One region of the Kitasatospora sp. NPDC038210 genome, then DNA from elsewhere that is predicted to be linked to it. Evidence: riboswitches for the same ligand, from Rfam matches in the RefSeq annotation. Region 1 holds a riboswitch; each other region holds the start of a gene.
What was found. A riboswitch is a leader RNA that binds a small molecule or an ion and turns the genes downstream of it on or off. The one in region 1 is predicted to bind cyclic di-AMP.
Positions count from the first base shown of each region.

Region 2: it holds a riboswitch for cyclic di-AMP, as region 1 does, so the genes downstream of both, ACZ7KX_RS16390 (M23 family metallopeptidase) here and ACZ7KX_RS33635 (M23 family metallopeptidase) in region 1, are expected to answer to the same signal.
Region 3: it holds a riboswitch for cyclic di-AMP, as region 1 does, so the genes downstream of both, ACZ7KX_RS05450 (glycoside hydrolase family 16 protein) here and ACZ7KX_RS33635 (M23 family metallopeptidase) in region 1, are expected to answer to the same signal.
Region 4: it holds a riboswitch for cyclic di-AMP, as region 1 does, so the genes downstream of both, ACZ7KX_RS12355 (NlpC/P60 family protein) here and ACZ7KX_RS33635 (M23 family metallopeptidase) in region 1, are expected to answer to the same signal.

Region 1 is NZ_JBVJYK010000023.1:83,522-90,984, forward strand. Features, by position in the region: gene ACZ7KX_RS33615 (ATP-binding protein) at 1-732, opposite strand, end outside; gene ACZ7KX_RS33620 (TetR/AcrR family transcriptional regulator) at 1,137-1,703, opposite strand; gene ACZ7KX_RS33625 (alpha/beta fold hydrolase) at 1,815-2,642, opposite strand; gene ACZ7KX_RS33630 (YiaA/YiaB family inner membrane protein) at 2,774-3,064, opposite strand; cyclic di-AMP (ydaO/yuaA leader) riboswitch at 3,262-3,420, shown strand; gene ACZ7KX_RS33635 (M23 family metallopeptidase) at 3,433-4,266, shown strand; gene ACZ7KX_RS33640 (hypothetical protein) at 4,353-5,228, opposite strand; gene ACZ7KX_RS33645 (GNAT family N-acetyltransferase) at 5,271-5,882, shown strand; gene ACZ7KX_RS33650 (sensor domain-containing protein) at 5,998-6,738, shown strand; gene ACZ7KX_RS33655 (class I SAM-dependent methyltransferase) at 6,889-7,463, shown strand, end outside.
Region 2 is NZ_JBVJYK010000007.1:34,211-41,673, forward strand. Features, by position in the region: gene ACZ7KX_RS16360 (NAD(P)/FAD-dependent oxidoreductase) at 1-613, opposite strand, end outside; gene ACZ7KX_RS16365 (HipA family kinase) at 777-1,532, shown strand; gene ACZ7KX_RS16370 (DUF3037 domain-containing protein) at 1,529-1,945, shown strand; gene ACZ7KX_RS16375 (MarR family winged helix-turn-helix transcriptional regulator) at 2,097-2,552, shown strand; gene purB (adenylosuccinate lyase) at 2,705-4,144, shown strand; gene ACZ7KX_RS16385 (MFS transporter) at 4,184-5,722, opposite strand; cyclic di-AMP (ydaO/yuaA leader) riboswitch at 6,035-6,215, shown strand; gene ACZ7KX_RS16390 (M23 family metallopeptidase) at 6,218-7,192, shown strand.
Region 3 is NZ_JBVJYK010000002.1:433,838-441,300, forward strand. Features, by position in the region: gene ACZ7KX_RS05435 (alpha/beta hydrolase) at 1-707, shown strand, start outside; gene ACZ7KX_RS05440 (phenolic acid decarboxylase) at 775-1,104, opposite strand; gene ACZ7KX_RS05445 (esterase/lipase family protein) at 1,335-2,639, shown strand; cyclic di-AMP (ydaO/yuaA leader) riboswitch at 2,906-3,071, shown strand; gene ACZ7KX_RS05450 (glycoside hydrolase family 16 protein) at 3,073-4,401, shown strand; gene ACZ7KX_RS05455 (hypothetical protein) at 4,479-5,189, opposite strand; gene ACZ7KX_RS05460 (IclR family transcriptional regulator) at 5,506-6,303, opposite strand; gene aceB (malate synthase A) at 6,505-7,463, shown strand, end outside.
Region 4 is NZ_JBVJYK010000005.1:152,167-159,629, forward strand. Features, by position in the region: gene ACZ7KX_RS12350 (C40 family peptidase) at 1-904, shown strand, start outside; cyclic di-AMP (ydaO/yuaA leader) riboswitch at 1,242-1,395, shown strand; gene ACZ7KX_RS12355 (NlpC/P60 family protein) at 1,406-2,527, shown strand; gene ACZ7KX_RS12360 (C40 family peptidase) at 2,750-3,796, shown strand; gene ACZ7KX_RS12365 (hypothetical protein) at 3,976-4,998, shown strand; gene ACZ7KX_RS12370 (glycosyltransferase 87 family protein) at 5,020-6,390, opposite strand; gene ACZ7KX_RS12375 (glycosyltransferase family 4 protein) at 6,605-7,463, shown strand, end outside.

The sequences.
Region 1 (7,463 bases):
GGAGACCTCCAGGGTGCTGCCGCCGGCGAGCGCGGCGGCGGCCTTGGCGACGGCCTGCTCGGGCATGCCGACGCCGCCGTCGTCGATCTCGATGACGGCGCCGTTGTGCACCGGCATCAGGGTGACGAACACCTGGGTGCTGGGCGGGGAGTAGCGGGTGGCGTTGTCCAGCAGCTCGGCGATCGCGTGGATCAGCGCCTCGGCCGCGGCGCCGACCACCGCGGTCTCGATCCGGCTGCGGACCACCACCCGCTGGAACGGCAGGATGCGCGACTGGGCACCGCGGACGACGTCCTCCAGGGTGACCGGCTCCGGCCAGTGCCGGCCGGCCCGGGCGCCGCACAGCACGGCCAGGGTCTGGGCCAGCCTGGCCTGTTGGGCGGCCGCGTGGTCGGCCTTGAGCAGGCCCTCCAGCAGTGCCGGGTCGTCGTGGGTGCGTTCCATCTCGTCCAGCAGCGCCTGCTGGTCGTGGGCCATCACCAGGATCCGGCGGGCCACGCTGAGGAAGGCGCGCTGGGTGGAGGCGGTGAGTTCCTGCTCGTGCTGGACGGCGGCCAGGTCCACGCCCCGGCGTGAGAGTTCGGCGGTGAGCTGTTCCTGGATCCGGGCGAGTTCGTGCTGCAACCGGTCGGCGCGGCCGCGCTGGGTGACGGACACGGCGTGGTAGCGCGCGGCGGCCACGAGGGCGAGGACGGCGAGCACGCCGGTTGCCGTTACTGACCACTGAGTCATCGTCACGCGGCGAATTCTAGGGTGATGATCCTACGAAGGTGTGAACGGATCTCGCCAAGTGACCGGATCTCGTCAAAATCAAGTCAATCCGCCCGCATTCCGGACTCGTTCGTCCTCGATCGCCCTCCAGGGCAAGCCCTCGGGGCGGTTCCGCCAGGTCGGCCGCCACCCGTCCCGATCCCACCCGATGGCCGGTTCACGCCCTGGGATGTGTGGGGCCTGTGTGCAGGGTGTCGCGAAAGCGGATCCTCGGGGCCGGCGGCGTCTCCCCTCGACGCCTCCCGCCGACGTTTCCCCCGGCGCTTCCTCTCGGCGTCCACCCGTCCTCCGTCGGGGCGGCGCGGGGGGTCGGCCGGCTCGACGCCCCCGGTGTCCGCCGGTCCGCCGGGTGCGTGGGCGGCCCGTCAGGCGGGCCAGGCGCGGAGGCCGGTGGTGAGGGTGGCGATGAGGCGGTCCTGGGTGGTGGTGAGGTCCTCGGCGAGCCGGAAGGCACCGGCGGTGCTGAGGGAGGCGAAGCCGTGGGCCAGGGAGCGGACGGTCCGGGCGGCGTGGATCGCCTCGGAGCCGTCGAGCCCGTACTCCCGCAGGACGGCGATGATCACGCCGACGAGTCGCGCGGCCGCTTCGGCGAGGTCGTCGTCGGGCTGCGGGGCCTGGGGGAGGGCGTTGTAGCGGTGCGGGTGCTCGGTGGCGTACGCGTGGTAGGCGCGCAGGACGGCGGCGACGGCGTCGTCCCCGCTGCGGCCGACCGCGGCTGCGGCGAGGCGGTCGGCCAGTTCCCCGGTGACCCGGACGGCGATCAGCCGCCGCAGTTCGGCGAGGCCACCGCTGACGTGCTTGTACAGCGAGGGGGTGGCGACGCCGGCCCGGGCGGCGACCGCGGCGAGGGTGAGGGCTTCGGTGCCCTGTTCGTCCAGGAGGGCGATGGCGTGGTCGACGACCTGGTCGGGGGTCAGTCCTATGCGGGGCATGGTTCGGGGCTTCTCTCGTGCGGGGGTCGGCGGTGGTCGGGCGGTGGTCCCGCCGTGGGTCGGCCCGGTGGCCGGCCGGTGGTGGGCCGGGTGGGCCGGGTGGGCCGGCGGTCAGGCGAGTTCCGCGAGGAAGGGCAGCAGGGCGTCCGCGGTGGCCTGCGGGTCGTCGGCCATCGGGTAGTGCCCGGACCCTTCGATCATCGCCTTCCGCGCGCCCAGCGCCGCGACCTGCCGGTCGGCGACGAGCTCCGGCTTCGGGAAGTCGGGGTCCTTGCTGCCCATGACCACCAGCGCCGGGCACCGCACGGCGGCCGTCCAGCCGACCGGCGAGGAGTTCCCGGTGACGTACCCGCGGGTGGCGGTCTTGCGGCCCGGGGTGCGCAGCGCGGCGACCAGCCCGTTCACGTAGGCGTCGAAGTCGGCGGGCTTGGCGCCGGGGAAGGCCATCCGGCGCAGGTAGAAGCCCCAGAAGGCGGGCCAGTGGACGAGCGCCGCGCCCATCAGGCCGAGCACGCCGCGCATCAGGGCGCCGGGCTGCGGGTTCTCGACGAAGGCGTCGATCAGGACGATCCCGGCGACCCGCTCCGGTGCGTCCCCGGCGACCTTGACGACCGTCGCGCCGGTGTAGGAGTTCCCGGCGAGGACGGCGCGCTCGATGCCGAGGTGGTCGAGCAGGGCGAGGACGTCGTCGGCGATGGCGGCGGGGCCGTAGTCGTCCCAGGCGATGGACGACTCGCCGAAGCCGCGCAGGTCCATGGTGACGACCCGGTGGCCGGCGGCGACGAGCAGCGGGCGGAGGTGCCGGTACGCGGCGCGGCTGTCGAGCATGCCGGGCAGCAGGACGACGGGGGTGCCGTCGCCCTGCCGGGTGTCGTCGAAGGCGATCCGCCCGCCGGGGAGGGTCAGGTACTGGGTGTCCGGGGTGATGGTGGCGTTCATGGTGGGCCTCCTCGGTCCTCCGCTGCGGGCATCGGCGGTGCTGCCGATAGCCATAAAGCTAAGGCTAATAGCCTTAGCCGTCAAGTGCTCGACCGCGGCGGAGGGGGGAGGGGGGTGTCGGGCGGCCCGCCTCAGACCCCCTCGACCTTGAACGGGTCGTGCTCGCTGAGCAGCTTCTCCAGCCGGGCCTGGTCGACCCGGCTGACGATCTCGTTCGTCTCCTGCCGGTCCCGGACCACCTTCGCGAGGGTGAACGCGGAGCTGACGGTGTAGAGGAGGCCGATCGCGAGGAACGCCCGGGTCCACCCGCCGACCGGCAGGTAGGCGATCCCGACGGCGAGGGCCGTGCCCGACAGGGCGAAGGAGAGGATGGCCTGGATGTAGTAGGCGGCCGTCGTGCGGTTCTGCATCGGTGCGCTCATGGCGTCAGGATGCGGCCGTCCTGCCGGGCCGCACATGAGTAGGAGTACTCAGATGGAGTGCTCGTGTCGCAGGGTCGTTCGTTGACGTCCCATCACTCGTTCCACGGCCGTCCCGGACGGATGGCTTGGAATCAGAGCGTCCTAGGATTAACGTCTGATAACGCAGCGCGGTTGTCAACGCCGTACCCAGACGGCACCGTGCGCCGTCGCCTAATCCCGCCGGCCGGCCTCCGGGCAGGTCAGGGAGCCGGGGAACCACGTTCCTTGGGGTGAATCGGCAGGGCCCCGGCCCGGCCGTAGGAGACCTTCCTGCTCCGAACCCGTCAGCTAACCCGGTAGGCGCGAAGGAAGGAAAGGAGCGCGCCTCCGTGGCGTCGACGCACACTCCGGCACACCCGGCCGGCCCCGCAGCCGGTACCCAGCTCCTCGACCACCCCGGTGCGGACGGCCCCGAGGCCCTCGGCCCGGAGGCCGAGACCAACCGGCACCGGATGCCGCGACAGGTCCGCGGCACCTCCCCGCTGCTCGGCGTCACCGCCGTCGCCGCCACCCTGGGCGCCACCGGCTTCGCCTCGGCCACCCCGGCCGCCGCACCCGCCGTCGAGGCCCCGGACGAGACGCCGGTCGCGCTCTCCGCCGACCCCGGCCTCGCGCTCGCCGCCCGCATCCAGCAGCAGGCCGACAGCCAGCGCACCGCCGCCGAGGAGACCGCCCGCGTGCAGGCCGCGCAGGAGGCCGAGGCCAAGGCCGCCGCCAAGGAGGCCGAGGCCAAGCGCGCCGCCGAGGAGGCCGAGGCCAAGCGCGCCGCCGCCCTCACCCTCCCGGTGAAGGACTACCGGCTCTCCGCCCACTACGGCCAGAGCGCCCGCTACTGGGCCAACCTGCACACCGGCCTGGACTTCGCCGCCGACACCGGCACCCCGGTCTACGCGCTCGGCCAGGGCACCATCACCTCGGCCGGCTGGTCCGGCTCCTACGGCTACCGGATCGTCGAGACCCTGCCCGACGGCACCGAGATCTGGTACTGCCACCTCTCCTCGATCATCGCGGGCTCCGGCAAGGTCACCTCCGGCCAGCAGATCGGCAAGGTCGGCGCGACCGGCAACGTCACCGGCCCGCACCTGCACCTGGAGGTCCGCCCCGGCGGCGGCGCCCCGGTCGACCCGGAGCCCTGGCTCCAGCAGCACGGCCTCAACCCGTAACGGACACCCGGAGGCCCGCAGCGGCCTCCCGAAGGCTCCTGACGGACACCCGGAAGCCCCCGGCCGCACGGCGGTTTCCACGGCGGCTACTCCTCGGCGGGCAGCTGCGCCAGGTAGGCGTCGATCTCCTCCTGGCCCGGCTCCGGCGCCAGCTCCGGGAACTCCACCACCAGCAGCCGCGGCAGCCCGGGCACCGTCCACTCCCCGAACAGGTCGAGCGCCGCGTCGACCGCCGCGTCCTCGAAGTGCCCGAAGTCCCCGGCCAGTTCGTCCGGCATCGGGCGCCCGAGCGCGGTCAGCTCGGCCAGGTTGCGGTAGCTGCGCCGCATCAGGCCCTGCTCCAGCAGCCGCCGGGCGCCGTCCGTGGCCATGCCGACCGACAGCACCCGTCCCGGACCCCAGCCCTGCTCGTCCGGCTCGTCCAGCCAGCCGGTGGGCACCAGCGCCTCGTACGCGGCCAGCCGCTCCTCCTCCGCCAGCCCGCCGAAGCCGGTCAGCCAGTCCCGCACCGCCGCCCCGTCCGCGACGTCCACCCCGTGCGCGTGCAGCAGCAGCGCGTACAGCCGGGGCCAGGTCACCAGGTCGGCACGGCGCAGCAGCCCGGCCGCGACCTCGCCCTGCCACTCGGCCTCGGCGTGCAGCCGCTCCTGGCGCTTGGCGTTGAGCCGCCGGACCGCCCGCTGGTGGTCGATCAGCAGTCGGACCGCCTCGCCGTACGCGAGCGGGTCCTCCTCGGGCGCGGGTTGGACGTACAGGTGGAGGCGCTCGTACAGCAGGTGCTCCACCGCGCCGGAGGTCAGTTCGGGCCAGCCGTCGTGCATCCTGCTCTCGCCCAGCTCCAGCAGCGCCAGCACCGCGTGCAGCGGCCCCTCGGCCACCGGCGTGCGGCCCTGCTCGGCCGCCCAGGCGAGCAGGTCGGCGGCCCTGGTGCGCGGGGCGAGCCGCAGGTCTTCGTCGTTCATAGTCCGAACGGTAGCCGCCGGGGGCGGGTAGGGTCGGCAGCCATGGTCCCCGTACGACTCACCGGCCCCCGGCTGGCCATCCGCGAGTACCACCACACCGACGGCGACGTGGACGCCCTGCACGCGCTGTTCGGCGACCCGGAGGTCACCCGGCACCTGCCGTTCGAGCCGCACGACCGCGAGACCTGCGCCGACCAGATCGAGCTCTACCTGGAGGAGGCGATGGCCGAGGAGCGGGACACCTACCGGCTCGCCGTCACCAGGCTCGCCGACGCCGGGGACCCGCGGGACGCGACCCCGATCGGCCAGGCCTCGCTCACCCTCGGGGAACACGGCGCCGCCGACCTCGGCTGCGTCCTCGGCCGCGAGTTCCAGGGGAGCGGCCACGGGCGCGAGGTCACCGCCCTGCTCTGCGACCTCGGCTTCGGCGTCCTGGGCCTGCACCGGTTGACGGCCCGGGCCGAGGCGGCCAACGCGGCCGCCGCCAAGGTGCTCACCGGACTCGGGTTCCGGCCGGAGGAGCGGGCGCGGCAGGACCGGCTCCCGGACGGCGAGCGGTCCGGCTCGGACCACTACGTGCTGCTCGCCGACGCGTGGCCGGGCCCGGCCGACCGCCGTCCGGCCGAGCGGCGGCCCGAAGGGGAGGGGGGTTAACCCCACCTCCGATCCGCCAGGCCTCCGGATGCCCCGGGCCCCGGCCGTTCGACCAGACTGGACGACGTCAGGGAACGCGGACGACCGTCACAACGAAGGGGCCGGGGGCCGGGAGATGAGCAGCAGCCGAAGCACGCTGGACCACGAGTTCGACGTCCTGGGCGGGTACGACGCCGACCCGCGTCCCGACCGGGCCCACCGGACGGAACGGCCGCCGGCCTTCCTGGCGGCGCCGTTCTCCGCGCACTACTACCGCGAGATCGGGTACGTGCTCACCGGCCTGCCGGTGGCGATCGCCGGGTTCGCCGTCGCGATCACCCTGTTCTGCCTCGGTGTCGGCACCTTCGTCACCGCCCTCGGCCTGCCCGTCCTGGCCGCCCTGACCGTCGCCGGCCGGGGCTTCGGCCGGCTGGAGCTGGCCCGCGTGCGCGGCATGCTGGCCCTGGACGTCCCCGGCCCGAAGCCGGCGCGCCGGGTCCGCCCGGGCAGCTGGGGGGCGATCACCGCGCGGCTGGCGGACCCGGTGGGCTGGAAGGCCGCGCTGCACCAGGTGGTGATGTTCCCCTGGGCGATCTTCAGCTTCACCATGACGCTGGTGTTCCTGCTGGTCGGCTGGGCGATGGCGCTCTACCCCGTCTACCACTGGGTCTTCCCGACCTTCACCGACTGGCGCGGGTACCAGCTGTTCGACTACACCGACAGCCACCACGTGCGGCACGTCTACTACATCGAGGGGGTGTGGCAGGTCGCCGCGGTCTCGCTGGTCGGGGTGGTGCTGGTGTTCCTCACCGCGCAGCTGGTCCGCGCTCTGACCAACGTCAACCGGGCCGCCGCCCAGGGTCTGCTCGGCCGCTGAGCCGGTACCGGCCGCCCGGCCGTCGGGCCCCCGGTCGTCCGCCCCCGTTCCGCCCCGTCCGGCCCCGTCCGCCCTCCGGGTGCGGGCGGGGCCGACGCGTGTTCGGATGGCCGGGTGGCCGCCGAAGGCTTTCCCACCGAACGGTTCCCCGTGGAGGGGTTCCCCCGCGAACGGGCTCCCTCCGAACCCCCGGACGTCCTGGTCACCTCCCGTCCGCTGGACGAGTACTGCGCGCTGTTCGGCCTCACCCGGGCCAGGCTCGCCGCTCTGCCCGGGCCGCTGCTGGACTGCCCCGGCGGCGCGGCCGGCCTGGCCGCCGAGGCGCGCGAGCTGGGCTGCCGGGTGATCGCCGCCGACCCGGCGTACGCGCTACCGCTGCCGGTGGTCGCGGCCCGCGCCCGGGCCGCCCGGGCGGCGATGGCCACCGCGATGGCCGCCCGCCCGTACCTCTACCCCGCGCCCCACCCCCACCGGCCCGAGCGCTACCTGCGCAGCTGGGACCGCGCCCGGCGGCTGTTCGCCGCCGACTCGGCCGCGCACCCGCAGCGGTACGTCGCCGCCGCGCTGCCCCGGCTGCCCTTCGACGACGGCACCTTCGCCCTCACCCTGAGCGGCTACCTGCTCTTCGCCTACCCCGGACTCTTCGGCCCCGAGCTCCAGTTGGCCGCCCTGGCCGAGCTGGTCCGGGTCACGTCCCCGGACGGCGAGGTCCGCGTCCAGCCGCT
Region 2 (7,463 bases), on a different contig from region 1:
CGATCAGGTGCCACTTGATCTGCCGGGCGTCCAGCCGCGGGTAGCGGTGCGAGGCCGCGGTGGTCAGACGCTGCAGGCAGGCGGCCGTCTCGGTGCCCGCGTAGCCGCCGCCGACGACCACGAACTGCAGTCGGGACTCGCGCTCCCGCTGGTCCAGGGAGGTCGAGGCGAGGTCGAGTTGGGCGATCACGTGGTCGCGGACGTAGGCCGCCTCGGCGAGCGTCTTCATGCCGCGGGCGTAGTCGGTCAGGCCGGGGATGTCGAAGGTGCGGGTGACGCTGCCCGGGGCGAGCACCAGGATGTCGTACCGCTGCGCGATCACCTCGTCGGTGATCTTGCGGACGACGCACACCTTGGAGGCCGGGTCCACGCCGATGGCGCCGCCGGGGACGATGTGGGTGCGGCGCAGCGAACGGCGCAGGGAGACGGCCACGGACTGCGGGGTGAGGACGCCGGCGGCGACATGGGGGAGGAGGGGGAGGTAGAGCTGGTAGCTGAACGGCGTGACCAGCGAGATCTCGGCCTCCGACGGTGACAGCTTGTGTTCGAGACGGCGGGCGCACTCCAGGCCGGCGAAGCCACCGCCCACGATCAGGATCCGAGGTCGTTCCATCGCTCATCCCTTTGCCGTGAAGGTCCCCGTTACTGTCCGCCACACTCGCACGGAGCAGCGGGGGCTGCCACTGGGGTGGGGTGGACGGGGGAGGTGGGGTGGGAGGGGCCGTGCGGCTGGGGGCGGCGGGTGCGGGGGTGGTGGCACCGATAGGGTGGGAGGCGTGCTACCCGAGGTGACGGCGATCCGGTACGTGACGCCACTGCGAGAAGGCGGCTCGATGCCGGGCCTGGTCGAGGCCGATGATCGGCGGCTCTACGCGCTGAAATGGGTCGGTGCGGCGCAGGGGCGCAAGGCGCTGGTCGCGGAGGTGCTCGCCGGGGAGCTGGGGCGGCGGCTGGGGCTGCCGGTGCCGGAGCTGGTGACCGTCGACCTGGACCCGGTGCTCGCGCGCAGTGAGCCGGACCACCAGATCCAGGACCAGATGCGGGCCAGCGGCGGGACCAACCTCGGGATGGCCTTCGTCAGCGGTGCGCTCAACTTCGATCCGCTCTGCTTCGAGGTGGATCCGGAACTCGCGGGCCAGGTGCTCTGGTTCGACGCGCTGATCGGCAATGTGGACCGGTCCTGGCGCAACCCCAACCTGCTGGTGGCGACCGGCGGGCTGCGGCTGATCGACCACGGCGCGAGCCTGATCTTCCACCACAACTGGCCCGGCGCCGCCGCCTGGGTGCGCCGCCCGTACGACGCGTCCGACCATGCGCTGCTGGGCGCCCGGCCGGATCTGGAGGCGGCGGACAAGGCGCTCGCGCCGCTCGCGGAGGCGGCGATCGAGGCGGCCGTCGCGGAGATCCCCGAGACCTGGCTGACGGACGAGTTCGGCTTCGACTCGCCCGACGAGGTGCGCGCCGCGTACCGCGCCCAGCTGACCGAGCGACTGGCCGGTCCGCGTGACTGGCTCCCGGAGGTGCCCGCATGACCGGGTCGTCGACGTCCGCGCTGCCGGCCATCGTCGAGTTGCACGACTACGAGTACGCCGTGATCCGCGCGGTGCCGCGGGTGGAGCGGGGCGAGTGCGTGAACGTGGGGGTGCTGCTGTACTGCCGGCAGAGTTCGCACCTGGCGGCGCGCACCCACCTGGACCAGGCGCGGCTGCTGGCGCTGGACCCGGTGGCGGACGTGCAGGGCGTGCGGCGGGCGCTGCACGGCATCGAGGCGGTCTGCCTGGGCGGGCCGCAGGCCGGTCCGGCGGCGGGGGACAGCCCGGGGCAGCGGTTCCGCTGGCTGACCGCGCCGCGCAGTGCGATCGTCCAGCCGGGGCCGGTGCACACGGGGCTGACCGCGAACCCGGACGCGGAGCTGCGGCGGCTGTTCGACCAGCTGGTGCTCTGAGCGGCGCTGCTGCGCGCCTGCCCGGCGGGCGGGGCCGGCCTGCCCGACGGGCAGGACCGGGGGGCCGACGGGCGGCGGCGTGAGCCGGCTCGCGGACGGTTGCCCTGGTCAAAGCTTGAGTTGCTGAAGCACCTGGTCGTACCCTGACCCCATGGGTTCGACAGCGACGACGACCGTACCGACCAACGCCGAGCTGATGGAGGTGTTGGCCGCCGTCGGTGCCGCCTACTTCCAGGACTTCGCGGCGGCCGCGGCCCGGCACGGGCTCTCCTCCTCGCAGGCCAAGGCACTGGGTGCGGTGCAGGAGCCGGTGCCGATGCGCGCGCTGGCCGGGCGGCTGGGCTGCGACGCGTCGAACGTCACCGGGATCGTGGACCGGCTGGAGTCGCTGGGCCTGGCCAACCGGGCGGCGGCGGCCGGTGACCGCCGGGTGAAGATCGTGGTGATCACGGACGAGGGGCGGGAGATCCTGGCCCGCATCCGCGGCGAGATGGCCCGTACGCACCAGGCCTTCCAGGAGATGACCGACGAGCAGCGGATCGCCCTGCACTCGATCTGCTCGCAGGTCCTGCCGGTGCTGGCCGGCCGGACGGGCGGCGCGCAGTAGGTCCCGCGCCGCCAGCGCCGTTCCTGCCGGTGCCGGAGTGCCGCTCGTGTTGCGCGCGCCGCCGGCGCCGGGCGGACCCGCCGTCGTCAGAGCAGCGCCGCGACCCAGCCCACCCCATCCGCCGACGCCCGGCGTGACCTCGGCTGTTACTCTTGCGAAGCGTGAGCGCGAAGCCCCAGATCCCCAATGTCCTGGCCTCCCGGTACGCCTCGGCGACCCTGGCCCAGCTGTGGTCCCCCGAGCACAAGGTGGTCCTTGAGCGCCACCTGTGGCTGGCCGTCCTGAAGGCCCAGCAGGACCTCGGTGTCGAGGTGCCGGCGAACGCCGTCGCCGACTACGAGCGGGTGATCGACCAGGTCGACCTCGGCTCGATCGCCGCCCGTGAGCGGATCACCCGCCACGACGTGAAGGCCCGGATCGAGGAGTTCAGCGAGCTCGCCGGCCACGAGCAGATCCACAAGGGCATGACCTCGCGGGATCTGACCGAGAACGTCGAGCAGCTGCAGATCCGCCAGTCGCTGGAGCACGTGCGCGACCGCACGGTGGCCGTGCTGGTCCGCCTGGCCAAGCTGGCCGCCCAGCACTCCGAGCTGGTCATGGCCGGTCGCTCGCACAACGTGGCCGCGCAGGCCACCACCCTGGGCAAGCGCTTCGCGTCGATCACCGACGAGCTGCTGGTCGCCTTCCGCCGCCTGGAGGAGCTGATCGCCCGCTACCCGCTGCGCGGGATCAAGGGCCCGGTCGGCACCGCCCAGGACATGCTGGACCTGCTCGGCGGGGACACCGAGAAGCTCGCCGAGCTGGAGCGCCGGGTCGCCGGGCACCTCGGCTTCGACAACGTGCTGACCAGCGTCGGCCAGGTCTACCCGCGCTCGCTGGACTTCGAGGTGCTCACCGCCCTCGTCCAGCTGTCCGCCGCGCCGTCCAGCCTGGCCAAGACCATCCGCCTGATGGCCGGCCACGAGCTCGTCACGGAGGGCTTCAAGGAGGGCCAGGTCGGCTCCTCGGCGATGCCGCACAAGATGAACACCCGCTCCTGCGAGCGCGTCAACGGCCTGGCCGTCATCCTGCGCGGCTACGCCTCGATGACCGGCGAGCTGGCCGGCGACCAGTGGAACGAGGGCGACGTCTCCTGCTCGGTGGTGCGCCGGGTCGCGCTGCCGGACGCCTTCTTCGCCTTCGACGGCCTGCTGGAGACCTTCCTGACCGTTCTCGACGAGTTCGGCGCCTTCCCCGCCGTGATCGAGACCGAGCTGGACCGCTACCTGCCGTTCCTCGCCACCACCAAGGTGCTGATGGGCGCGGTGCGCGCGGGCGTCGGCCGGGAGACCGGGCACGAGGTCATCAAGGAGCACGCCGTCGCCTCGGCACTGGCGATGCGCGCGGGCGCCCGGGAGAACGAGCTGCTGGACCGTCTGGCCGCCGACGAGCGGATCCCGTTGGACCGCGCCGCGCTGGACGCGCTGCTGGCCGACAAGCTCTCCTTCACCGGTGCGGCCGGCGCCCAGGTAGCCGAGGTGGTCCGCCGGGTGGAGGCCGTCGCGGCCGCCTACCCGGAGGCCGCCAAGTACTCGCCGGGTGACATCCTCTGAGGTCGATGTCCCGTGACGTCCCGGTGAGGTGACGTCGCGTCAGCTCTCGGGCGTGGGCCCCGCCGCCGGACCGGTGGCGGGGTCCACGCGCGTGTGGACGTGGCCCGGGTCGAAGGGCGGCGTGGTGGTGCCGCAGGGCCAGTCGCAGTTCGGCTCGGCGACCGGCTTCTCCTCGGGCGCCAGCACGTTGCCCCGGATGGTGGCGAACGCGATCAGCCCGCCGGTGGCCAGCAGGCCCGCGCAGATCAGCATCGCCGTGTGGAAGGCGGAGTCGACCTCGGAGGGCACCTGGTAGGCGTTGCCGCTCAGCCCGGCCAGGGCCGGCAGGGCGGCCACCGCGAGCAGGCCGGCCGCGCGGGCGGCGGCGTTGTTGACCCCGCTGGCGATGCCCGCGTGCCGGACCTCGACAGCGGCCAGCACCGTCGCCGTCAGCGGCGCCACCAGCAGGGTCATCCCGCAGCCCATCACCGTGACGGCGGGCAGCACGTCCGTCCAGTACGACGAGTCGGAGCCGATGCGGAGCATCAGCAGTACCCCGGCGGCGCAGATCAGGGGGCCGACGGTGAGCGGGATCCGCGGGCCGATCCGCTTGCCGAGCCGGCCGGCGCGGGCCGACAGCAGCAGCATCAGGATGGTGATCGGCACCAGCGCGAAGCCCGAGACCAGCGGTGAGAACCCGGCGACGATCTGCAGCTGCACCACCAGCAGGAAGAACACGCCGCTGAAGGCCGCGTACACGCAGAGGGTCACCAGGTTCACGGCGGTGAACAGCCGGGAGGAGAAGAGGCCGAGCGGCAGCATCGGTTCGGGCGCGCGGCGCTCGACGGTGACGAAGGCGACGCCGAGCACCACGCCGATCACGCCGCTGACCCAGACCGCGGGGGACACGCCCTCGCCGGCCGCGGTCAGCGCGTAGGTGATCGCGCCGAGCGCGAGCGCGGCGAGCACCGCGCCCGGCACGTCGAAGCGGCCGGTGGCGCTCTCGTCCCGGCTCTCCGGTACGGACCGGGTGGTGACCGCGATGACGGCGGCCGCGAGCGGCAGGTTCAGCAGGAAGATCCAGCGCCAGCCGGGGCCGTCCACCAGCCAGCCGCCGAGGAAGGGGCCGACCGCGGCCGACACCCCGCCGAGGCCGGACCACAGGCCGACCGCCGCCGAGCGGTCGTCAGGGTGGAAGACGGCCTGGAGCATGGCGAGCGAGCCGGGCGTGAGCAGCGCCCCGCCGATGCCCTGGACGGCGCGGGCGGCGATCAGCACCTGGATGTTCGGCGCGGCGGCGCAGGCCGCGGAGGCGACGGCGAACCAGACCACGCCGATCAGGAAGACCCGGCGTCTGCCGTACCGGTCGCCGAGCGCGCCGCCGAGCAGGATCAGGCCCGCCAGGGTGAGCAGATAGGCGTTCAGCGTCCATTGCAGGGACGCCAGTGAGGCGCCCAGGTCGGCGCCGATGCGGGGCAGGGCGACGTTCACCACGGTGCCGTCGAGCATCGCCATGCTGGATCCGAGCACCGTTGCCAGGAGTACCCAGCGACCCTGCGCGGTGCCCAGGCGCAGGGTGCCTGCTTCGGAGGTGGCCACGGCCCGATCCTGGCCCCGTGGGGCGTACGTGACAAGGCTCACCGGTGGGTGTGTTGGAGGCTGCCGGTGCGTGAGCGGACGACTGCGCAGTGCCGTCGTCGTCGGCGCAGGGTCGTGGATCAGTGGCACGGGGTGAATGGATGGTGTACACACCGTGCCGCGGATCATTCGGAGGGTGACCGGATCCCCGGGGGTCGTCGCGGATTCAAGAGATCGACATTGCTTCACCCGAACGGATGGGTTTTAGTTCAGCGACCGCCCGGCCAGCCCGGACGGATCCACCGGGTGGAACGCCGAGTCCTGCCGCTGCCCGGGTGGTTCGAACTGAACTCTGTACGGCAGGAGCGGGGGACCCACAGGTAAGTCGCCGGACCGGAGTTCGCGCCTCAGGGCGCGGGCGTCCAGGGCCGGCTTGGGGTGAAGCCGCGCATGCGGCCGGGCAACTCCAGCCCGAACCCGACAGCTCACCTCGCAGGCGTCGGAGAGGAAACTTCCATGCCTGCTCAGGCTCGTCGTATCGCCCTGCCCCGCGCCGCCCGCATCGGCATCGCCACTGCCGTCACCGGCGCCGCCTTCGCCCTTCCGCTCGTGACCGCGATCAGCGCCCAGGCCCACACCGCCCCGGCCGCCCCCGCCGCTGCTGCCGCCCCCGCTGCTGCCGCTGCTGCCGCCCCCGCCGCCGACGCCAAGCCGGCCGCTCCGGCTGCCGCGCACGAGAGCTACCGCGTCGTCAGCGGTGACACCCTGTCCAAGATCGCCGACGTCAAGAACGTCGAGGGCGGCTGGCACGCGCTGTACGAGCAGAACCGCTCGGTCGTCGGCGCCAACCCGAACCTGATCTTCCCGGGCCAGCAGCTCACCATCGCGGGTCACGCCGCCGCGCCGTCCGCCGACGCCGCCCCGGCGAAGCCGGCCGCTCCGGCCAAGCCCGCCGCTCCGGCCAAGCCGCAGGTCAAGGTCCAGGCCAAGACCGAGGCCGCGAAGCCGGCCGCCCCGGTGCAGACCCAGGTTCAGACCGCCGCTCCGGCCCCGGCCGTGACCGCCGCTCCGGTCGCCGCCACCGCCGGCTACGTCGCGCCGCTGGCCAACCCGGTCCTGGGCGAGGCCTACGGTGTCGCCGGCTCGATGTGGGCCTCCGGCCACCACACCGGCCAGGACTTCGTCTGCTCCACCGGTACCCCGCTGCGCGCCGTCGCCAACGGTGTCGTGGTCAAGGCCGGCAACGGCGGCGCCTACGGCAACGAGGTCGAGATCAAGCTCGCCGACGGCAAGTACGCGCAGTACGCGCACCTCTCGTCGATCGGCGTGAAGATCGGTCAGACCGTCACCGCCGGCCAGCAGCTCGGCCTCTCCGGCGCCACCGGCAACGTGACCGGCCCGCACCTGCACTTCGAGATCCGCACCACCCCGGAGTACGGCTCGGACATCAACCCGGTCACCTACCTGCGCGCGCACGGCGTCGCGCTCTGACCCTTCCGGGGTTTCAGGAACCACCGCTGCTGCGGAGCGAATCGATCCTCCGGGATGGTCATGTCGGGTGACCGCTCGACCGGGTGATCGCCGCACAGTGGACATGGGCGCGGGACACGCCCAGGCCGGCCCGGCTCGCGGGACCCACCTCCCTCGCGAGCCGGGCCGGCCGCTGCCATTTCCGGGGCCGGTGCGGCACGGGGGTTCGCTCCGGCGTGGTTGGTGCGGCCGGCCGGTGGGTCGATCCGTTCGCACGGTCCGCCTGCTGAAC
Region 3 (7,463 bases), on a different contig from region 1:
AGCCGGAGTACGCGCACAAGCAGTTCCCGGCCGTCATCGTCAGCACCGGATTCCCAGGAATCGCCGAGAACCTGATCACTCGGTTCAACTACCCGGGCGCGGCGCTCAAGCTGCTGCAGGAGGGCCGGATGCAGCCGACCGTCATGGTCCTGATGCGCCCCTCGCCCGCGCTGCCGCAGGACACCGAGTGCGAGGACGTCCCGAACGGCCCGCAGTCCGACACGTACTTCACCAAGGACGTGCCTGCGGCGATCCAGGCCAGCTTCCGGGTCTCCTCGGACCCGCAGGCCTGGGCCTTCATGGGCAACTCGACCGGCGGCTACTGCGCGCTCAAGTTGGCCATGCGCCACCCGGACGTCTTCCCGACGGCAGTCGCCCTCTCGGCCTACTACGACGCCGCCGACGACCCGACCACCGGTGACCTCTTCGGCGGCAGCAAGCAGCGCCGCGACGAGGCCAACCTGATGTGGCGGCTGAAGAACCTGCCCCAGCCGAACGTGTCCCTGCTGCTGGCCGGGACCAAGAAGGGCGACGGCGACTACCGGCGGGAGACCGAGGCCTTCGTCGACGCCGCGCGGAGCCCGATGAACGTCTCGTACAGCATGTTGGAGAACGGCGGCCACAACTTCGAGACCTGGAGCGCACTGCTGCCGTCCTCGCTGGAGTGGCTGTCCCAGCACCTCAGGGTCCCGAACCCGACCGCCTGAGGACCGTCCGAACGACCGAACCCCCAGGGCCTGAACGCAGGCCCCGGGGGTTCGGTCGTCCCGCGGTTCAGGCCACGCGCTCCAGCGTCCCGGTGTGCAGCTGCCCGACCCGTCCGCCCTCGCCCTCGAAGGTCCAGAACGCCCGGACCGTCAGCTCGTTGAGGTCCATCACGTGGCTGACGGTGATCCCGCTCTGCTCCGTCCAGCTGACGAAGTAGATCTCCGGCGCGACCTCCGCGACGTGCAGACGCACGTCCTCCCACTGGCCCGCGGACTCGCCGAGGCCCTCCCAGCGCAGCCGCGTGCCGTCGGCCGAGTAGGTGTTGCGGAAGGCCGCGCCGTTGTCGGCCCGGAAGACGTAGGTACGGCCGGCGAAGGCGGGCAGGGACGCGGTCATGGTGGGGCGGCTCCTCGTTTCCGGTGTGGTGGTGTTGTGCACTGCGTAAGATGTCGGACCTCCAATTTATCCGACCGGGTGCACACGGTCATCGCTTTGCCACGGTACGGATCGCCACCGCGCTGCCCACCGGGTGTGCGACCGGCACATGGGCACCCGTCGCGCACCGGTCCTACCGTCCGGCCATGAGACGCACCCCCACGACCGGTACCAGCGCGAGACACGCCCGCGTGAGACGCACCCCCACCACGCTCACCGCCGTCCTACTGGCCCTCGCCGCCCTCCTCCTCGGCACCTCCACCCCCGCACCCGCCCGAGCGGAGACCGCACCCGCCCGAGCGGAGACCGCCCCCGCCCGAGCGGGGACCGCCACCGCGGCCCTCACCCTGGAAGCCGCCTTCCCCGCCCCCGGCAACGGCTGGGCCGAGGTCGAGCGCTACCTCGACACCACCCCCGGCTTCCGCACCGAGCAGTTCCCGTCCGACGGCCGCGGCGACCAGGACGGAGCCCGCCGGACGTACTTCGGTACCGCTGAGCCCTCCTCCGGCCGCTTCCTGCTCTACTCCGCCACCGGCTGGGACACCGGCAGCCGGGCCACGCCCGTCCTGTTGGTCCACGGCGCCAACGACAACGCCGACCGCGCCTGGGCGAACCCGGGGGAGAGCGGCACCTGCGGCGCCGCGACGTGCCCGTCCACCGGCCTCGCCCAGTACCTCGCCGGCACCGGCCACCGGGTCTTCGCCATCGGCTTCGCCCACAAACACGGTGACAACCTGCTCCAGGCGCAGGCCGTCGGCGACGCGATCGCGCTGATCCGGGCCCGCCTCGGGGCCCCGCAGGTCGACGTGGTCGCCTGGAGCAAGGGCGAGGTCGCCGCCAGGGCGTACGTGTCCTCGGTGCGGCCGTCCTGGGGGCGGGCGTACGCGGGCGACGTGCGCCGTCTGGTCACCCTCGGCGGGCCGAACGGCGGGCTCGACTACGTCTACGCCCACGGCTGGTCGTTCGACCTGGCGACGTGGCCGGCCTGCGGCGGCACCGCCAACGCGCCGTCCCCGCACCTGTACATGACCTGCTACGGCACGTACACCGCGCAACCCTGCCTCGGCGTGCTGCCGGCCGGCGGGTACGACTGCTACCCGGGCCAGCGCCAGCTGCTCGCCCGCTGGGACGGCAGGTACGGAGTGGACGGCAGCGCCCAGGACTGGTGGACCACCTACTACGGCGGCCAGGGGTTCTACACCTCCGGACAGGGCATCCAGGCGGCGATCGACGCGGGCTCCCTGATCGCCCCGCTCCAGCAGGCCGGGATCCCGGCCGCGGTGCGCACCTACCTGCTGGCCGGCGGGTCGGCGCACATCCCGGGCGTGCTCAACGAGAACCGCGGGCCCAGCGACGGCATCGTGTTCACGGCGAGCGCCCTGGACACCACCGGCATCGCGACGGTCGGCGGCACCCGGTTGCTGAGCGGCCTCGACCACCTGGAGCTCGGGTGGGCGCCGGAGGCCGAGAGCCAGGTGGACGCCTGGCTCGGCTGAACGCCCGACCGGAACGGGCAACCGGAGCGCGCAACCGGAACGCCCGGCCGGACACCCGCAGAGCCACCCCGCCGGGCATCGTTCCAGGCCACGTGAACTGATCAACTCCGCCGCCACACAGCGTCGTTGATCGACACCACTGTGAGCTGCGCGACAACCCGTCCGCCGGAGTTGTCCGTTCACGTACGGCCTGCCTAGCCTGCAACGGTCGTCCGCCCCTGGCGGACCCCGCCGCCGGGACGCCGAGTCCCGTCCACCCGTCGGCGGGTCACCGAGCACCAAAGCGGACGGGAGCGGGGAAACCAAGGTCGGCGCCCGACCCGTGCGCTCGCGCGTACGGGTCGAGGCTAGGGGTGAAGCCGCTCCACAGGCGGCCGGGCAACTGCAGCCCGAACCCGACAGCTAACCTCGCAGGCGTCGCAGAGGTCACCTCATGCCCAAGCCTGCTGCCCGGCGCCGTGCACCGCGTCACGCCCGCCCCTCCCACCGCGGCCGCAACGCGGCCTTCGCCGCCACCGGGGCGCTCGCCATCAGCGGCGCCGGCCTGCTCGGCATGCCGTCCGTCACCGGTGCCCAGGCGGCCACCGCGCCGACCGTCACCCAGGACCGGCTCGCCCCCGCCACCATGGTCGCGGGCAAGGCCGCCACCGCCTCGCTCGGCCTGCACTCCTCGGCCTGCTTCACCGCCAAGACCGTGGGCGTGGGCGTGCGCGACGCGCGCGGCACCAACCTCGACTTCCCCGGCAACGCCTCCAACGTGCAGATCTGCCCGAGCGGCGTGAACTTCACCAGCGGCACGCGCACCCTGCCGGCCGGGACGTACACCCAGTTCGGCTTCTGGCAGGACCTCGGCGGCGTCTGGCACAACCTGCCCTCGCAGCAGCTGGTGGTCTCGGCCACCGCCACCCCGGCCCCGGCCCCGGCCCCGACGGCCACCCCGGCCCCGGCCCCGGCCCCGACGGCCACCCCGGCGCCGACCCCGAGCGCCACGCCGACCCCGAGCGCCACCGCGACCCCCGCGCCGACCCCGAGCGCCACGGCGAGCCCGACCACCCCCGCGCCGTCCTCCCCGGTCGCCGGCAAGTCGCTGACCTGGTCCGACGAGTTCAACAGCGCCATTTCCTGGGGCCAGCGCTGGGTCGGCGACAAGAGCACCGCCTACAAGTACGGGAACCACAACCCGGACGACAACAAGCTGGACTGGCTGAACAAGAACAACGTCAGCGTCGCGAACGGGGTCGCCACCTTCACCGCCACCTCCGGCGGCCCGGTCCTGGAGAACGGCAAGCAGTCCTGGAACACCGGCTTCCTGACCACCGAGGGCTCCGGCGAGGGCTTCCAGGTCAAGACCGGCGACTACGCCGAGACCCGGGTCAAGCTGCCCGCCGGCACCGGCGCCTGGCCCGCCCTGTGGACCTGGAAGAACGGCAACGGCGAGGTCGACTCCTTCGAGTACCACCCCGACAACCCGAACCTGCTGGAGCTGACCAACCACGTCAACCCCGGCAACGCGAAGTACTACACCGACGCGAGCGCCGTCGCGAAGGACCAGTGGGTGACCATCGGCACCTACTACGGCGCCAACTCGGTGGACTGGTACGTCAACGGCGCGAAGGTCTTCTCGGACGGCAAGGGCGTCGGCGCCAACTGGTCGGCGTACCTGATCCTCAACCTCTCGGTGTGCGCGGGCCAGTACCACCCCGCGCCGCAGGGGACCGCTCCGATCACCATGGCCGCCGACTACGTCCGCGTCTACCGGTAGTCGGGTAGGACGTCCCACCGGTCACCGGAAGCCGGCAGCCGCTCACCGGCGGCCGGTGACCGGTGGGACGACGCGGTTCAGGAGCCGTCGGCCGGCTTGACGACCGTGATGTCGAACGGCTGCCGGTGGTTGCTCTCGTCCTGGTCGTCCGCGCTGCGCACCGCGACCCAGCCGCCGCTCAGGGTGCCCACGGGCAGGTCGGGGTCCAGCCGGACCGGGACGAGGGCGGTCGCGCTGCGCCCCTCCTTCAGGCCCGGGCCGAAGACGCAGCGCACCCGGTGGCCGCCCTGGAACACCTCGCAGTCCTCGGGGAAGAACGGGCCCTCCGGGGTCACCCCCGGCGGCAGGGTGACCACGACCGTGAACGGGGAGGCGGTGGTCTCCGGGCCCCGGTTGGCGACGAAGGCGTGGATCGTCGTGGTGCCGTCGGGCGCTGCCGCCTCCGGGTCGAGCCGGACGACCTGCAGGCGGGAGTGGGACGGCTGGGCGACCAGGGCCGGCAGCGTCGACGCCCCGGGGCCGGCGGACCCGCCGGGTGCGACCGGCACGACGGGCACGACCGGCACGACCGGCGCGTTCGGCGCGTTCGGCGTGACGACATCCACCGCCGGGCGTGGCTCAGGCCGACGCAGCGCCCAGGACGGGCCGGTGATCAGCACCGTCGCCGCGCAGCTCGCCGTCACGACCGCGACCAGCCCGACCCGGCCGAAGCCCCCGACCCCGCCGAACCCCCCGGCCCTCGCGCCGCGCCGCGGGTCCGCGCCACCCCGAACATCCCGGTGTCTCATCCCGGTCACCCTGCTCTCGTGCTCCGGCGGCCGGCACCGTCGCGGGCCGCGTCGGCACCAGGGTGGCCGAGCCGCTGCCGTGACCTGGCGCGACCCGACCCGCCCCGCCCGCCGTGCGCTCGAACGGAGGACGCCCGGCCGTCGCCCTGCCCTGCGGGGCGGCGGTCGTCCTGCCCGCTCCGCAACGGTCGCCCCGTCCTGCGAGACGACCCAGCCCCGCCCGCCGCGCCGGTCCTTCCCCGCCCGCCGCACCGGTCCTTCCCCGCCCGCCGAGATCGTCCCGACTCGCCTGACCCCCAGGCGGGTTGACGGAGGGTCAGGGTGCCAGGACTTGCCCGAGCCGGGTGGCGATCTGGTGCATCACCGGAACCAGCGAGGCGGCGCCGGCCTGCTCCTCCAGCGCCCGGATGCGTGCCTCCGGCCCGGAGACCGAGAGGGCGGTGGGCGTCGGGGCGCCCGGGACGGCGAGCGCGATGCAGCGGACGCCGATCTCCTGCTCCTGGTCGTCGACGACGTAGCCGCGCTCGCGCGCCTCGGCGAGCTGGCGCATCAGCTCCTGCGGGTCGGTGACCGTGTACTCCGTGTGCGCCGGCAGCGGGTTGGGGCCGAGTACGGCGCGCGCCTCCTCCTCGGGGAGCTGGGCGAGCAGCGCCTTGCCGACGCCGGTGCAGTGCGGCTGCACCCGCCGTCCGACCTCGGTGAACATCCGCATCGAGCGCCGCGACTGCACCTGTCCGACGTACACCACCTCGCCGCCCTCCAGTACCGCCAGGTTCGCGGTCTCGCCGGTGGCCTCCATGAGTTCGGCCAGGTAGGGGCGGGCCCAGCTGCCGAGCAGGCGGCCGGCGGTCTCGCCGAGGCGGATCAGCCGGGGGCCGAGGGTGTAGCGGCGGGCGGTGTCCTGGCGGACATAGCCCTGCTGCACGAGGGTACGAACCAGGCGGTGGATGGTCGGCATCGGGAGGCCGGAACTGGTGGAGAGCTCGCTGAGCGTGGCCACGCCGCCCGAGTCGGCCAGCGCCTCCAGGAGTTGGAAGGCGCGTTCGACGGACTGCACGCCGCCGCTCGCGCGGTCGGCGCCCGTCGTCGATGCTGTGTCGGGGGTCGCAACCACCGGCGTTCCCTTCGCTGTCGGGGAGGAGTAGAGTCCCGGCGACCTCTTCAACAAACCGTTGAAATTCTGTATCGCGGAAACTAGTCTCCACCTTACAGAATCGATCTCGCCGACAGGCGGGAATCGATCGAGGAAGTACCCGAGGAAGTTCCCACCGGAGCTCCCTTCGCCAGGCTCAACCGTCTTAGGAGTGTCCTGCTCATGGCTGCAGATCAGGGGCCCGTCGGCACCTCCCCCGCCGCTCCGGTCGTCACTGTCGCCGGTCCGCGCGTCCATCGGGCGGAGGAGGTGCTCACTCCGGAGGCCGTGGCCTTCGTCGTCGGCCTCCACCGCACCTTCGAGGGCCGCCGGCAGGAACTCCTGGCCAGGCGCAAGACCCGACGCGCCGAGATCGCGGCGGCCGGCACGCTGGACTTCCTCCCCGGGACCGCCGACATCCGGGCCGCGGACTGGAAGGTCGCCGAGGCGCCGCGCGCGCTCCAGGACCGCCGGGTCGAGATCACCGGCCCGACCGACCGCAAGATGGTCATCAACGCCCTCAACTCCGGGGCCCGGGTCTGGCTCGCCGACTTCGAGGACGCCACCTCCCCGACCTGGGAGAACGTGGTCAGCGGCCAGATCAACCTGATCGACGCCTACGAGGGCCGGATCGACTTCACCACCCCGGCCGGCAAGGCCTACACCCTCAAGCCCGCCGCCGAGCTCGCCACCGTCGTGGTCCGCCCGCGCGGCTGGCACCTGGACGAGAACCACCTGCTGGTGGACGGCACCCCGGTCGCCGGCGCCTTCCTCGACTTCGGCCTGTACTTCTTCCACAACGCCGCCCGGCTGCTCGCCAAGGGCGCCGACGACCCCAACTCCGGGCCGTACTTCTACCTGCCGAAGACCGAGAGCCACCTGGAGGCCCGGCTCTGGAACGACGTGTTCACCCACGCCCAGGCCGAACTCGGCATCCCGCACGGCACCATCCGCGCCACCGTCCTGATCGAGACCATCACCGCCGCCTTCGAGATGGACGAGATCCTCTACGAGCTGCGCGAGCACGCCGCCGGCCTCAACGCCGGCCGCTGGGACTACCTGTTCTCGATCGTCAAGAACTTCCGCGACGCCGGTGAGCACTACATCCTGCCGGACCGCAACAGCGTCACCATGGCCTCGCC
Region 4 (7,463 bases), on a different contig from region 1:
CAAGGCGCAGATCGACCAGCTCCAGGAGGAGCAGGAGCAGGCGGCCGAGAAGTACAACGGCGCCAAGGAGCGGGCCGACCAGCTGCGCAAGCAGGCGGACCAGCTGCAGGACCAGGTGGCCCGCGGCCAGGAGCAGATGACCCAGCTGCAGGGCGGCCTGGCCGAGGTGGCCGGCGACCAGTACCGCAGCGGCGGCATCGACCCGTCCGTCCAGCTGATGCTCTCCTCCGACCCGTCGGGCTACCTGGAGAAGGCCTCGACGGTCCAGCAGGCCAGCACCACCCAGGCCGAGGCGCTCAAGGCGCTGCTGGACGAGCAGCGCCGGCTGGACCAGGAGAAGGCCGAGGCGGCCGCCGTGCTGGCCTCGCTGGACAGCACCACCAAGGACCTGAACCAGGCCAAGGCGGACGTCAACACCAAGCTGCAGGCCGCCCAGGACCTGCTGAACTCGCTCAGCGCCGCCGAGCGCACCGCGCTGAAGGCCCAGCAGGCGCAGGACGACCGGGCCTCGCGCGGCAGCGACCGGGTCGACCTGAGCAACCTGCCGCCGGCCAGCGGGTACGCCGCGGTGGCCGTCGCCAAGGCGATGAGCAAGCAGGGCTCGCCGTACGTGTGGGGCGCCACCGGTCCGAGCACCTTCGACTGCTCCGGCCTGATGCTCTGGGCGTACGGCCAGGCCGGCGTCTCGCTGCCGCGCACCTCGCAGGAGCAGGGCCACTACGGCACCGCGGTGCCGGGACTGGCCGCGGCCCAGCCCGGCGACCTGGTCATCTACGGCGGCGACATGCACCACGTCGGGATGTACATCGGCAACGGCATGGTGGTCCACGCGCCGCACACCGGTGACGTGGTGAAGGTGATGAAGGCCGACGCGATGCCGATCAACACCATCCGCCGGGTCTGACGGCCCGACACCCTCCGGAGGCCCCGTCCGGGCCCCTGTGATCCGCGCCACCTCCGACGGGGTGGCGTTCGGGTTTTCGACCGTTTCGCGAGCGGCGGGTGAGACCTGATCAGCCTTGCGTGCGGCTGTGATCACCATCGGTCATTTTCACAAAAGAACTTGGGTAATCCTCCGTCTTTTTTCTGACAAGGATTTGAACCGATCACGGTTCAGTTACTAGGGTCATGCTTCGAACCACCGCACTGTCGATCACCCAGCCAGGGTGGCGGCGGTGGTTACCGCCGAGTTCGCGAGGCAGCGGGGCAGGTCGAAGCGACTGCCCGACAGGGGAGCCCAGTGGTAGGGGGCGCTGCGGAGCGGAGCCGGGGAACCACGTTCCTCCGGGGTGAATCGGCGCCAGGTCGGCCGCTGGAACGGCCGTGAGGCGTCGTAGGGCATGCTTCCGGCCCGAACCCGTCAGCTCACCCGGTAGGCGGACGTAGGAAGAAGGAGCCCGCCTTCGTGGCGTCCCATCGTCGTCCCAAGCCAGCAAGTCGCGCCCGGGTCTCGATCCTGACCGGTGTCGCCGCCGCTGCCGTCGCCCTCTCCGCGCAGTCCGGCGCCCACGCCGACCCGCAGCCGACCAAGGACCAGGTCAAGGAGCAGGTCGACCAGCTCAACGAGCAGGCCGAGGTGGCGACCGAGCAGTACAACGCCGCCCAGGAGAAGCAGCAGACCCTGGAGAAGCAGGTCGCCGGCCTGCAGGACCAGGTGGCCCGTCAGCAGGCCCAGGTGACCGAGCTGCAGGGCGGACTCGCCGAGATCGCCGGGGAGCAGTACCGCAACGGCGGCATATCCCCGACCGTCCAGCTGATGTTCTCGTCCAGCCCGGACAACTTCCTCAACCAGGCCGGTGCGCTGAACCAGGCCGGTGACACCCAGAAGAACCAGCTGAAGCAGCTCCAGGAGCAGCAGCGCAAGCTCGACCAGGACCGCACCGAGGCCCAGGGCAAGCTCGCCGAGCTGGAGTCGACCACCCAGCAGCTGAAGGCCTCCAAGGACGAGGTCCAGGCCAAGCTGAAGGCCGCCCAGGACCTGCTCAACACCCTGACCGAGCAGGAGCGCCAGGCGCTGCGCGCGGCCGAGGAGAAGGCCGCCGCCGACGCCAAGGCCCAGGCCGACGCCGCCGCGAAGGCGCAGCAGAACGCCGACCGCGCCTCGCGCGACAACAGCCGCACCGACCTCTCCGCGCCGTCCTCCACGCCGGCCGGCAAGCTCCCCGCCCCGGGCAGCTCGCGCGGTGCCGCCGCGCTCTCCGCCGCCGCCTCCAAGGTCGGCAGCCCGTACGTGTGGGGCGCCACCGGCCCGAGCTCCTTCGACTGCTCCGGCCTGATGGTCTGGGCGTTCAACCAGGTCGGCGTGTCGCTGCCGCGCACCTCGCAGGAGCAGGCCCACGCCGGCACCCGGATCGGCACCGACCTGTCCCAGGCCCAGCCCGGCGACCTGCTGATCTTCTACGGGGACGCCCACCACGTCGGCATCTACGCCGGCAACGGCCAGGTGCTGCACGCCCCCAAGCCGGGTGCTTCGGTCCGCTACGAGGCCGTCACCAACATGCCGCTGAGCGGCATCGTGCGGGTCTGATCCCGTTCGGCTCCTCCCAGGCCCGGTCTTCCACCACGGAAGGCCGGGCCTGCGGCGTTGGCGGCTGCTCGGGCTGATGTCCGATTGAGGGTCAAATATTCGGGTCCGTAGGGGTTTGGACTCGCTTGCCCGGACTCGCTAACGTCTGCCACCGGACTCCCGCTCGACGGCCGCCCGCCACGGGCGGCCGCGGGGCCGCGCCGCAGGATTGGAGCCGCTGCCGTGCCCGTGCACCGCCGTTCCCAACTGCTCGCCCGTGCACTGGTGCTGACGGCGGCCGCCACCACCGCGCTGGGCGTGGCGACCGGCGGCGGCGCCCACGCCGCCCCCGGCAGCCCGGACCCGGCCGACCGCAAGGACGTCCAGGCGCAGGTCGAGCAGCTCTACGACGAGGCCGAGCAGGCGTCCGAGCAGTACAACGCCGCACAGGAGGCCCAGCGCCGGCTCCAGGGGGAGACCACGATCCTGCAGGGCGAGATCGCCGTCGCCCAGGACCAGCTCAACGAGCTGCGCGGCGACCTGGCGACCGTCGCCGGGGCCGAGTACCGCGGCGGCGGGATGACCCAGACCGCCCAGCTGATGCTGTCCCCCGACCCGGAGGGCTACCTCGCCCGCGCCCGCACCATGGGCCAGGCGTCGCAGCGGCAGCAGGAGACGCTGCACGAGCTGGTCACCCGCCAGCGCCGGCTCGACCAGCGGCGGACGGAGGCCACCGGAAAGCTCGCCGAGCTCGACCAGGCCCGCCGCTCGCTCGCCGACGGCAAGCAGCAGATCCAGCAGCGGCTGGCCAGGGCGCAGAAGCTGCTCAACGGCCTCGACGCCGCCGAGCGGGCCAGGATGACCGCCCAGGACGCCCGGGACGCCGAGCAGCGCGCCACCCGCGGCACCGACCGGCTGGACCTCGGCACCGCCCCGCCCGCCTCCGAGCGCGGGGCGGCCGCGCTGGCCGCCGCGGTGCGCATGATCGGCTCGCCGTACGTCTACGGGGCCACCGGGCCCCGCGCGTTCGACTGCTCCGGTCTGATGTACTACAGCTGGCGGCAGGCCGGAGTGACCCTGCCGCGCACCTCGCAGGCCCAGGCGTACGCCGGCCGGCGGATCGACCTTTCCGAGGCGCGACCGGGAGACCTGGTGATCTTCTACCGGGACATGCACCACGTCGGCATGTACGCCGGCGGCGGCGTGATCGTGCACGCCCCCTACCCGGGCGCCAAGGTCCGCTACGAGAGCGTCAACGCCATGCCTGTCTCGGGGGTGGTCCGGCTCTGAGCGCGTCCCCTTCGCACCCCGCCGGACCCGGTCCGGCGCACATACCCCGCCGCGCGCTGTCCCGGCGGGGTGCGCTGCTGCTCGCGGTCGGCGGGCTGGCCCAGCTGTCGCTGCCGCCGCTCGCCCCGGCGGCGGCACCGGTCGGGGCGGTCGCCGACCGGCGCGCCGCGGTGGCGGCGGTGCTGGCGGAACGGGCGCGCACGCTGGAGGCCCGGTCGGGGCTGCCGGTGGCCGAGGCGGCGTACCGCAACCTGGTGCTCGCCGCGGGCGGCGGGCCCGACCGGCTGACCGCCGCGGCCGACCTGGCCGTGCGGATCGCCGGGTACGACGACCACCCCGTGGTGTACCCGCGCCGGATCGAACTGGCCGCGGCCGCGGACGGCTGGCGGGTCGAGCGCGAGGAGAGCGCCGACGGGCCGCCGGCGCTCTGGGACCTCGGCGCCGTCCGGCCGGCGCCGGGCACGCACAGCCTGGTGCTCGCTTCGGCCGACGGCCCCGACCCGGCCGGGCTGGTCGTGGTGGGCGACCGCGCGGTGCCCGCCGTCGAGGAGGTCTGGGGCGACGCCTGGCCCGGCCGGCTGCTGCTCGAACTGCCCGCCACCGAGGAGCAGTTCGCCCGGCTGCTGGAGGGCGACCCGGCCGGCTGGGCGGACATGGCGGCGGTCACCGTGGCCGCCCCCGGCGCACCCCGGGACACCCCGGCGGACCGGGTGCTGGTCAACCCCGAGGCGTACGGCCGGCTCAGCGGCTTCGGCCGCCAGGTGGTCGTCACGCACGAGGCCACGCATGTCGCGACCAGGGCCGACACCCGGGCCTGGACTCCGATGTGGCTCTCCGAGGGCGTCGCCGACTGGACCGCCTACCGCGACAGCGGCCGCAGCCCGCAGCAGATCGCCCCCGAACTGGCCCGGGACGTCGCCGCCGGGAGGCTGCCCGCCGAACTGCCCGCCGACCAGGACTTCGCCGCCGGCGCCGCCGGCATCGCCCAGGCCTACGAGCAGTCCTGGCTCGCCTGCGAGCTGATCGCCCGCCGCAGCGGGCCGCAGCGGCTGGTCGCCTTCTACCGGGCGGTCGGCGCGGACGACGGGCAGGGCGAGGACCGCGAGCGCCGTACGGACCGGCTGATGCGCGCCGAACTGGGCGTGGGCCTGGCCGGGTTCACCCGGCTCTGGCTGGACGAGGTGGCGGCGCTGAAGGACTGAGGCCGGCGGGCCGCAGCAGCGTCAGCGCCGCGGCTCGGCCGGCGTGCCCAAGTGGTCGATGCCGTCCAGCAGGTCCTGCTCGTACGCGATGCCCGGGCGCACCGGGTAGCCGGCGGCCGGCAGCGCGGCCGGCTCGCGGTCCAGCACCACGGTCGCGGGCAGCGGCGCCTCGCCCCGGGTGGAGCGCCAGAGCCGGACGCAGGAGAGCACGGTGGCGGCCAGCAGCAGCAGGTTGCGCAGCGCCAGCACCGTGATGGCGCCCGGGTCGCTGGCGAGGATCTGGGTGAACATCGTCGGGAACTCGACCAGCGTCAGCGGGCAGGCGAGCAGGATCAGCAGCGCCACCGGCCGCTGGCTGGTGCCGCGCACCGTCAGGCAGACCGCCGCGACGCCGACCAGCCAGACCAGGTACTGCGGGCTGATCACCCGGCTGGTCACCACGAAGACCAGCAGCGCGCACAGCGCCGCGTCGTACATGGTGGCCGCGTTGCGGCGCTTGGAGGTGAAGCGCCACAGCAGCAGCCAGAGGAAGCCCAGCACGGTGCCGGCCATCATGACCTTGCTGATCACGCCGACCCACGGCCCGAGCATCTCGGGGGAGCCGTAGTTCATGGTGACCCGGCCGTCCCAGCCCCCGGCGATCCGGGCGAAGTGCAGCGGCAGCGCGCCGACCGACTCGACCTCGATGCCGCGGTCCTTCTGGAAGGCCAGGAAGTCGAAGGCACCGTTCATGCCGGCCGCGAGCAGGAAGCCGATCGAGACGGCGGTGGCCCCCGCCAGCGTCCAGGAACGGCGGGTCCGGCGGCCGGAGGGGGTGCCGATCAGGCCGAGCAGCGGCCAGACCTTCACGATGCCGCCCAGGCCCAGCAGCAGCCCGCCGACCGCCGGACGACGGATCAGCGCCAGCAGGCCGGCCAGGGCGACCGCGGTGACGATCATGTCGAAGCGGTTGTAGATCATCGGGCCGAGCAGCGGGACCCCCACCACCCACATCCAGGCGCCGGTCAGCGCCCGGCCCCGGCGCAGGCCGGTGCGGATCAGCAGTGCGGCCGCGGCGGCGTCGGCGATCCCGCAGATCACCCAGAACGAGACCAGGTACGACCAGGGCAGCAGACCCGGCAGCAGGATCACCAGGGCGGCGCCCGGCGGGTACTGCCAGGTCACGTCGTCGAACGGGAAGGTGCCGGTCTGCAGCACGCCGTACCAGGCGTGGTAGATCATCCACACGTCGGCGGTGACGTCGCCGCCGGGCGACTTCAGCACGCCGGTGATCAGCAGCACCAGCAGGGTGCGGGTGGCCACCCAGGTCGCGCCGAGCGCGGCCAGCGCCCCGAGCGGGCGGCCGAGGCGGCCGCGCGAAGAACCGGGCTCGGTGGCCGGGGCCAATTCCACTGCGCTCCCTCGTTCGTCTCGGACGTCCTCACCGGAGGCGTCGTACTGACGGACGCCCGGGCCGCGTCGCACAGCGGCCTAGGTACTAGGACTGACCCGGGGGTCAAACGGTTGCCGTGCGCGGTTCCGTTCCCGGCGGGTCATGGTGTTGACCTATCGTACGGATCACCCAGCGGTACACCGAGCACCCCCCGACCGAGCGAGCCGTGGCCTGATGCACAGAACCTTGATCGTCACCAATGACTTCCCGCCCCGACCGGGGGGCATCCAGGCCTTCGTGCACAACATGGCCGTCCGTCAGCCCGCAGGAAGCATCGTGGTCTACGCCTCGACCTGGCGCGACGGCAGCGAGGTGCGGCGCTTCGACGCCGAGCAGCCGTTCCCGGTGATCCGGGACCGGACGAAGGTGATGGTTCCCACACCCCGGGTCACCCGGCGGGCCGCCGAGATCCTGCGCGCCGAGCGGTGCGACTCGGTCTGGTTCGGCGCCGCCGCCCCGCTCGGCCTGATGGCGCCCACGCTGCGCCGGGCCGGGGCCGGACGGCTGCTCGGCATGACGCACGGCCACGAGGCCGCCTGGGCCCAGCTGCCGGTCTCCCGGCAGCTGCTGCGCCGGATCGGCGCGGGCACCGACGTGCTGACCCACCTGGGCGAGTACACCCGCTCCCGGATCGCCGCCGCCGTCGGGCCGCAGGCCGCGGCCCGGATGGTGCAGTTGCCGCCGGGCGTGGACGAGTCCACCTTCCACCCGGGCTCCGGGGGTGCCGAGGTCCGCCGCCGGCTCGGGCTGGCGGACCGGCCGGTCGTGGTCTGCGTCTCCCGGCTGGTGCCGCGCAAGGGCCAGGACACCCTGATCGAGGCGATGCCGCAGATCCTGGCCGACGTGCCGGACGCGGTGCTGCTGATCGTCGGCGGCGGCCCGTACCGGGCGGACCTGGAGAAGCTGGCCGACGCCACGGGCGTCCGTGACTCGGTGCGCTTCACCGGCTCGGTGCCGTGGGAGGAGCTGCCCGCCCACTACGGGGCCGGGGACGTCTTCGCGATGCCCTGCCGGACCCGGCGCGGGGGGCTGG